Regions from separate parts of the Companilactobacillus sp. FL22-3 genome, predicted to be linked through region 1. Evidence: predicted binding sites of a transcription regulator. Region 1 holds the regulator's gene; each other region holds the start of a gene.
What was found. Region 1 encodes Rex, which represses fermentation and respiration genes when NADH is low (regulators of the CRP and FNR family bind a similar motif). Its sites were predicted from a motif close to TTGTGAANTANTTCACAA; they were not measured.
Positions count from the first base shown of each region.

Region 1 (2,212 bases):
ATAAACTGAGAAGAATGGTGAAATTGGTGGTTGAACAAAGGTTGTGAACTTGTTTTGGCCGACTTGTTTGGATTCAATATCAAGTTGAGGATCTTTATGAGGCACGGTAATAGTATCCTCAGATTGTTTGATATGTAGATCACGTTTCTTTCCAGTAGTCTTATCAACCCGATCATAGTCATACAAACGATATGTTGTATCACTGCTTTGTTGGGTTTCTAAGACCATGATCCCCTTATTTAAGGCATGAACCGTTCCACTTGGTACATAGTAGAATTCGCCCGCCTTAACTGGGACTTTTCTCAAAAGATGATCCCAATCGCCTGATTCGATCATTTGGTCAAGTTCAGCTTTATTCTTAGCATTGTGACCATAGATCAAATATGAATTAGGCTCAGCATCGATGATATACCAGCATTCTGTCTTACCTAATTCATGTTCATGCTCAGCTGCATAGGCATTGTCTGGATGAACTTGAACTGAAAGACTGGCTTCAGCATCTAAGATCTTAGTTAACAAAGGAAAAACTTTGCCTTCTGGATTACCAAATAATTCGCTGTGATTTTTCCAAAGGTCATCAACATATTGTCCAGCAAATTCGCCATTTTCGACTTGTGATCTACCATGTGGATGTCCAGAAATTGCCCAACATTCACCAATCGTGCCATCAGGAATATCATAGCCAAACTTAGTTGCTAATTTTCTGCCACCCCAGATTTTTTCGTGGAAGACAGGTTTCAAGAATAATGGTTCACTCATTATAATTCCCCCCAAAGGATTTTAATTTGTTTCTTCTGTCATTGACTTATCACGGTCTAAGAAGAAGATCAACGTCTGCAATTCATTTGCCAAATCGACATAATGAACGCGGATACTACTTGGTACATTGATAATAACCGGTGTAAAGTTTAAGATACCGCGAACGCCAGCCTCGGCTAACTGATCAGCGGTCGTTTGGGCAGCGTTAGATGAAACTGTCAAAATGCAGACATCGATCTGTTGCAAGTTAAGTTGTTCTTTCAGTTCGCTAATATAGTAAACTGGTACGCCACTCTTAACTGTACCGACAATTTCCTTATTGATATCAAAAGCTGCCGCAATTCGCACATTATTAGTCCGAGAAAAGTTATAATTTAGTAAGGCGTTACCTAAATTACCAACTCCCACTAATGCGACGTTGGTTCGTTTATCTTGATTCAAGAGCTTCTTAAAGAAAGCCACTAAATCGTTTACATCGTAACCGTAGCCACGTTTCCCAAGTGCACCTAGATATGAGAAGTCACGTCTAATTGTAGCACTATCTATCTTGACCCCTTCTGATAATTCGCCAGAGGAGATTTTTTTTGTGCCTTCATCCTTGAGAAATTGAAAGTAACGATAATAAATTGGTAAACGCTTTATTGTTGCGTTTGGAACTGTTGTTTTTGTCATAATTTACCACCATATGTGTGTCATTTCACTAACATTTATAGTAAATAAAAATCCAAAAAAACGCAATACGTTAAACCTATAAAGGCACAAATTATTAATTAATGATAAAATTGTGAAGACATAAAGGAGTTATATTTTGATTTTATTACAAGCACAGAACATTACGAAAAATTTTGGTACCAAAAAACTTTTTTCCAATGTCAGTTTTGAAATCCAAGACAATAGCCGAATCGGTTTAGTTGGACGTAACGGCGTTGGAAAATCTACTTTGCTGAAGATCATTTCAGATCAAGAAAGTTATAACAGCGGCAATATTGCGTTGAAAAAAGACACCAATATTGGCTATTTAGCACAGGATTCAGGTCTGAACAGCGATAATCAAATTTTCTTAGAATTGGAAAAGGTATTTGACTACCTCAAAGAACAAGAAAAAAGGATGCACGCACTTGAAGAAAAATTAGCTGATCCTAATGCTGATGATTACGAAGATATCTTAAAACAATATGATCAACTACAAAATACTTTTCGCCAAGAAAATGGTTACGGTTATCAATCAGAAATCCGCAGTGTCCTAAAGGGCTTCGGTTTTGAGGAAGAAGTTTGGCAAAATAAAGTCTCGACGCTTTCTGGTGGTGAAAGGTCACGTTTAGCGATGGCTAAAATGCTCTTGGAACACCACGATATCTTACTCTTGGATGAACCGACCAACCATTTGGATATCAACACGGTTGAATGGCTAGAAAATTATTTAAAGGGCTATCGAGGTGCTCTAGTCATCGTC
Region 1 is NZ_JBTYYZ010000009.1:70,684-72,895, forward strand. It holds gene manA (mannose-6-phosphate isomerase, class I) at 1-759, opposite strand, end outside; gene ACYT32_RS09245 (redox-sensing transcriptional repressor Rex) at 781-1,431, opposite strand; gene ACYT32_RS09250 (ABC-F family ATP-binding cassette domain-containing protein) at 1,568-2,212, shown strand, end outside.

Region 2 (2,212 bases), on a different contig from region 1:
GCCGAGAAGTTCTATTCACTTGGTAATCCAGACAAGTTCTTCAATGACCGGACTCAAAGTGAGTGGATGAGTTTCACCGTTACAACGAATAATCATTATTTAGTTAACGAAATTGCTCGGATTACTCAACAAGAACCAGGTAATGCCTTGAATACTTGGATTCACAGTACACCATTGATGTCGATCGTGGTACACCATCAACCACACTTTAAGGCTCAAAAACCTAACGAATCAGTCTTCTGGGGCTACTTCATGTATCCAAGAAGAAATGGTGACTATGTTCAAAAGCCAATCATTGAAATGACTGGTAAAGAAATGCTGGAAGAATTCCTTGGTCAATTGGCAGCGGTTGATCCAAGTAAAGATAACATTGCTAACCATAAAGAAGAAATCATGGACAGCATTGTCAATGTAATTCCAGTTCACATGCCATATGCCAGTGCTTTGTTCAATCAAAGAGCTGTCGGCGATCGTCCTGATGTCGTTCCAGAACACAGTAAGAATTTGGCCTTCATCAGTCAGTTCTGTGAACAACCATTCGATATGGTCTTTACTGAACAGTATTCATTCCGTGCTGCTCAAAGAGCTGTCTACACATTGCTCAACATTCCGCTTTCAGAAATGACACCAATGCATCATTATGAAAAAGATCCAAAAGTCATGGCTCGTGCAACTAAGACCATGTTTAGATAAAAAAATATTTCACAAGCGGAGCTGAATCAACTTTCAGTTCCGCTTTTTTGTGAAAGAACAATGCTTGAAATCAGCCACTTTGTGAAGAAACATTCACAATAAAATGGCTGATTTTTTTGATGTGAAAAATGTATTCCAATCAAAATAGCTGATTGGGTGTTGATATATCAACGTGGATACGTTTTCATTGATTATTTGAAATAAAACGCTTGAACAAAGATTACACAGTGATAAGATAAAACGTGAATTAGTTAACAAATATAGTTTCAATCTTGGAGGTAATCAGATGTTGAAAGGTTCCAAAGATACAAAAGTTGATGAAAAAGAAGCTGTAAAACCTGTGATCGATGCCATGGTTTCTAAAGCTCAAAAAGCTTTAAAAGTTATGGATAGTTTTACTCAAGAACAAGTTGATCATATCGTTCATCAAATGGCGATTGCTGGATTAAATGCCAGCTTTGAATTAGCCAAGTTGGCTTATGAAGAAACAGGCCGTGGGCTAGTTGAAGATAAAGTTATTAAGAATATGTATGCGACAGAAGAGATCTGGCATTCAATTAAGCGTGATAAGACGGTTGGTATCATTGAAAATGATAAAGAACACCGTTTGATCAAAGTCGCTGAACCATTGGGTGTTTTAGCTGGCGTTACGCCTGTAACCAATCCAACTTCAACAGCAATGTTCAAGTCATTGATTGCTTTGAAAACACGTAATCCCATCATCTTTGGTTTCCACCCCCAAGCTCAAAAATGTTCTGTTGCGGCCGCAAAGGTCATGTTAAAAGCCGCTATTGATGCTGGTGCTCCTGAAGGAGTGATCCAATGGATCGAAAAACCAAGTATCGAAGCAACTTCATACTTGATGAATAACGACGGAGTCGCTAGTGTCTTGGCCACCGGTGGTCCTGGTATGGTTAAGGCTGCTTATTCAACTGGGAAGCCTGCTTTAGGTGTTGGTCCTGGTAATGGCCCTGCATATATTGAAAAGACCGCTAATATCAAGCGTGCGGTTAATGATATTATGATTTCGAAGACTTTTGATAACGGAATGGTTTGTGCTTCGGAAAACAGTGCTATTGTTGATGCAGATATTTATGCTGAAGTTAAATCATTATTTGAGAAGAATAAAGTGTTCTTCCTCAAGAAAGCTGATTACAAGAAATTGGCTGAAGCAATGTTTAGACCCGAAGGTGGAGTCAAAGGTCCTATCGCTGGTCAATCAGCGTTGAATATTGCCAAACTTGCTGGTATCAAGGTTCCAGCTGATACGAAAGTACTCGGAGTAGAATTAAGCAAGGTGGGTCCTGATGAGCCACTTTCTGCAGAAAAGCTTTCACCAGTTTTGTCTGTTTATAAGGTTGCAGGTCACAAAGAGGGATTCCAAAAAGCCGATGAGCTTTTGCACTTCGGTGGCTTAGGTCACACCGTTGGAATTCATACGATGGATGAAGATTTAGCAACTGAATTTGGTATTAAGATGAAAGCTAGTCGTGTACTAGTTAATACTCCTGCTACCATC
Region 2 is NZ_JBTYYZ010000011.1:47,943-50,154, reverse strand. It holds gene ACYT32_RS10585 (oleate hydratase) at 1-693, shown strand, start outside; gene adhE (bifunctional acetaldehyde-CoA/alcohol dehydrogenase) at 980-2,212, shown strand, end outside.
Region 2: a site for Rex is predicted at 934-951, ahead of adhE (bifunctional acetaldehyde-CoA/alcohol dehydrogenase). Genes of this name have one in related genera too.

Region 3 (2,212 bases), on a different contig from region 1:
TTTGGTAGAGTAATTTCGTTGTCTCTTTAGCAATAGCAATATCAGCCACTTTACGCTGAATACCTTGCATTTGAATAATCGGTGTATCAATGGCCTTACGATGCGTGGCGTAGTCAGTCACAATGTTCAGCTCATGTTCCATGATACCGGTCAAAACGGCCCCCATTAAGATTCGAGCATCATTATGAGCACTGTCGCCGATTTCTTTTCCCATTCCAACTTTGCCTAAAAGATGGTTCTCATCAACTTCAATATTATTCATCACAATTTCGCCAACTGGCACACCAGTAAGACCTAAGAAGTTTTCTTGCTTACCATATTCAAATCCTGGCATGTCCTTGTCCACAACGAAAAATGACAACTCTGTTGGTGCAGTTTTAACTAAAACGCAATAGATCTCAGCTAATCCACCATTAGTGATCATAATTTTATCACCATTAATGATCCACTTGTCGCCATGTTTTTCAGCATGTGAGGTTATCCCCAACGGATTTGAACCACCACTTGGTTCAGTCATTGAAAAGCCAATGATTCTCGACTTAGCTTGTGGCAAATATTCATCTTTTAGAGCTTGATTTCCATACTTAACGATTTGATCGATCAACTTGAAATGACCTTCTAAAGTTACACCTAAGCTGGCATTCCCACGAGCAATTTCATTGATCATGGCCGCAGTGGTCTCACCATCAAATCCAGCTCCACCGTACTCTTCTGGCAACATCGTGCTGAGAAAATCAGCTTGTTTAATTTTATCCAAAAGATTATTGACATAAGAACGGGTATGATCGATCTCCATGTCATATGGTGCAACTTCATTTTCAGTAAAAGCCTTGACCATTCTTAAAAGGATTTCTTTACTCATCTGTTTTTGATCCATCAGCTTACTCCTCACATGTTAATTTATTCACAAATATCTATAAAAAAATATCACAGCAATATTCTAATAAAATAATAATAAGGCATTAAATAGTAATTGTAAATATAATTATAATGTATCGAATTACATATAAATATTAAAAAAGGCTGGCAGTAGGCATAACCATTTTTAACTTTAATCTTGCGTAAAAAACAGCTTCTTTCGCTTAACCCAAATAGAGCGGCAACTCAAAAATCGAGTTACCGCTCTATTTACTTAATACTGAAAGCTAAAAGTGTTTTGTTATGCTCTCCTTATTTAGCAAAACTAGAAAGCTGAACTTTTTCTTTTAACTTTTTATTTGTTATTTGAAAAGTCTGTATTATTAGCCCACTTGTCAGTTAAGAAGTAGCTGTCCATCTTATATTGGGTATTCTTGGGATTAGCCTTCTTATCTTTGTAATAATCTTTCAAATGACGATCTAACAATAACCAACCACGCCAGCCCATATGAATCGTATCTTCGGCGATATAGTTGGGATTTTTAAGTTCGGATAAATCAACAATATTATTGAATCCTTGAGATCTCAATTGATACTTGATCTTGGTGTCAAAATTAGTGATTGTGCTCATTGGCATCCCTGTATACTTGACCCAATATGGGTTAATTGGTTGAATCACAAACAATACTTCGGTCTTATTTTGAGCAAACATATAAAGTAAAGCTTGGAAGTCATTGTATTCAGGCGAATGAGTATAAGTTACGTGTCGATGAGCATTGCGATAAGTTTCCATTCGTTTTCTCAATTGCTTGTCATAGAACTTATTACCAATCTGATAGGCATTATCATTTGAATGTTCTTTAGCCATCTTGATAGCTAATTTATTCAATTTTTTATAATTATACTTGTCAGGCAATTTGCTAGCTGCATCGCTGATGACATCTTCATGATCATTCATCGAGATAGAACCAAACAGATCATCTTGGCTCTTTAAGCTAGAGCGGGCAAATCTTTGAATATAAAAGCGTTCAAACGAAGTAATTTGCTTACCAGCAGCAATTCTTTCTAAAGCCTCATCCTCAATGGGTCCTTTATCGACACCCAAATCAAGGATTCGATTGGCAACATACTTATTCATGGCCTTATCACCATGATCAGAATTCAAAATAAATCCTGTCAATTGCAAGGGCGATAAGAAGTACTTAAAAGCATCGGCTGGGACACCGGTTTTGGTAAACCACTGGGGCGAAATAATAAAAACAGCTTTATTTCCCTTGAGGTTTTCCATTCCACCAACATTCATTGCTTGAGTGAGCGAAGCCGTACCTGGATTACCAAGTAAAAATGGCTTGTT
Region 3 is NZ_JBTYYZ010000001.1:58,406-60,617, forward strand. It holds gene ACYT32_RS00270 (acyl-CoA dehydrogenase family protein) at 1-877, opposite strand, end outside; gene dltD (D-alanyl-lipoteichoic acid biosynthesis protein DltD) at 1,214-2,212, opposite strand, start outside.
Region 3: a site for Rex is predicted at 893-910, ahead of ACYT32_RS00270 (acyl-CoA dehydrogenase family protein). Genes of this name have one in related genera too.

Region 4 (2,212 bases), on a different contig from region 1:
ATCATCCCATTTTCTATATATTCTCAAGTACATTGTAAAATGATTCACGAATAAAATCAATATAATTTTGTAATCGCTTTTATGTACAAAAATTATATTAAATGAAAGCTCGTCAACAGGCCACTAGTCACATGCGTCTGCAAATCTTTAGTCACAAAAATAGCCTCGATTCCAGGTTGCGATTCTATCAAAGCAGCTCCTTTTTCCATGCCTTGATAAAAGCCAATAGTAGACCAAATCTCGCCATCAATTGAACGATCACTCACAATCGTGACACTGGCCAGATTATTACTGATCGGATAACCGGTCTTGGAATCAAACATGTGGTGATACTCGTGACCATCGATAACTAACTTCCGTTCATAAATTCCAGACGTCCCAATCGACTTTGCCTTAGTTTGAATCACACCTAACGATACATCCCTTGGTGCAGTTGGATTTTGAACCCCAATATTCCACAACTTGTCAGCGTGCTGGCTTGGTCCAACTAATAAGACATTGCCACCTAAGTCAATGATGCCACTTTCTACACCACGTTTTTGCCACAACGCTTTAATACAATCGGCGATATAACCCTTAGCGATTCCGCCCAAATCAATCTCCATACCCTTTTCCAACAAAAAGACTGAGTGCTGTTGGTCATTAAGAAGGATTTTTTCTGGATCAATAATTTTTAGGCGTTCCTGAATAGCTGCATCTGTTGGTTTATTAGCACCCTTGAAGCCAATTTTCCACAATTTAACCAACGGTCCAATTGCGACATTGAACCCTAGATGTTTGCGACTGACCAAGACAGCTTCCTTAATCAGAGCATATGTATCCACAGGAACCTCGACTGCTTTGATCCCGGCGTTGTCATTGATCGACATGACCTCTGATTTAGTTCGATTGACAGTCAACTTATCTTCAAAACGCTGAATCAAGTTATACCCCGCCTCCAAATCATTTTCGGTGGCAGGCGTCGCAACTGATAAATTTATGACCGTTCCTAACGCATAATAACTCTTATTGATTAGTCCCATGATACTTCCTCAATTCGTTTCTAAATTCTTTATAGCAGTGAAACATGTCGTTTTCAATAATGAGAACTTATTCACAATGATTATATTTAGAGTTATATTAATCATAACATTGAGAGGAAATGGAGTGAGTGAAATGTTTGCAGATTCAAATTTAAAATGGAACGCAACTTATGATGTGATTGTCTTAGGATTCGGTGGTGCTGGAGCTTCGGCAGCTCGTTTTGCCGCAGATAACGGAGCCAAAGTTCTCATTACTGACTCAGCACCCGAAGGTCACGAAGGTGGTAATACCCGTTATGCAGGACAAGTTATTTCATCTGGTGATGATCTTGAAGATTTACGTAAGTATTACGAAGATTTAGCTTTCCCTTTGTCATATGATCACGATTTAATGGATACTTTTGTTCAAGGTCTCTATCAAATTCCTAATTATTTGAGTAAATATTTAGGCGTAACGCCTTTTATTATGGGTAAACATCCCGATTCACCAGTCTCAAAAGCCTTGTACTTCATGGCACATGAATACCCCGAATTCCGTGGTCAAAAGACTCATGAACTAGTCGCAGTCCACGAAGGAGTAGCTGACTCGGCACTGTGGAAAAATCTTCGTCAACAAGTCCTCAACCGAGCCGATCAAATTGATGTCTTGTACCATACGCCAGCCAAACACTTGATACAAGATCCTAAGAATCACGCCATTGTTGGTGTCCAAATCGAGCGTAACGGTCAACTATTGAACGTCCAAGCTAAGAACGGCATCGTTATGGCAACAGGTGGCTTTGAAAACAATCCGCAAATGGTCGAGAACTACTTAGGCGAAACTAGCCTCAATCCTATTGGCTCACTCTACAACAAGGGTATCGGCATTAAAATGGCCAGTGAAGTTGGTGCTAAACTCTATAATATGAATAATTACGAATCATATGGCATTTTCCATGGACTCACGCCAAAACCTAAAGCCGGTCAACGTTCACAATTCTTACCATTCGATTGGCCCGCTTTCCATCAAGGCAGTTTAATCGTTGTTGGCGATGATGGTACTCGCTACTTCGATGAAAATGAGATGCACCGTCACGGACACATTCAAGATCACGGAAACTGGCGGATTCCTTTGGCTCAACGTCATCCGTTCGTTATCTTCGACCAAAAGAAGTACGATGAATTAGCTAATGATAAAGACGCCCCTTACC
Region 4 is NZ_JBTYYZ010000003.1:25,333-27,544, forward strand. It holds gene ACYT32_RS03430 (FAD:protein FMN transferase) at 93-1,022, opposite strand; gene ACYT32_RS03435 (FAD-binding protein) at 1,156-2,212, shown strand, end outside.
Region 4: a site for Rex is predicted at 1,082-1,099, ahead of ACYT32_RS03435 (FAD-binding protein). Genes of this name have one in related genera too.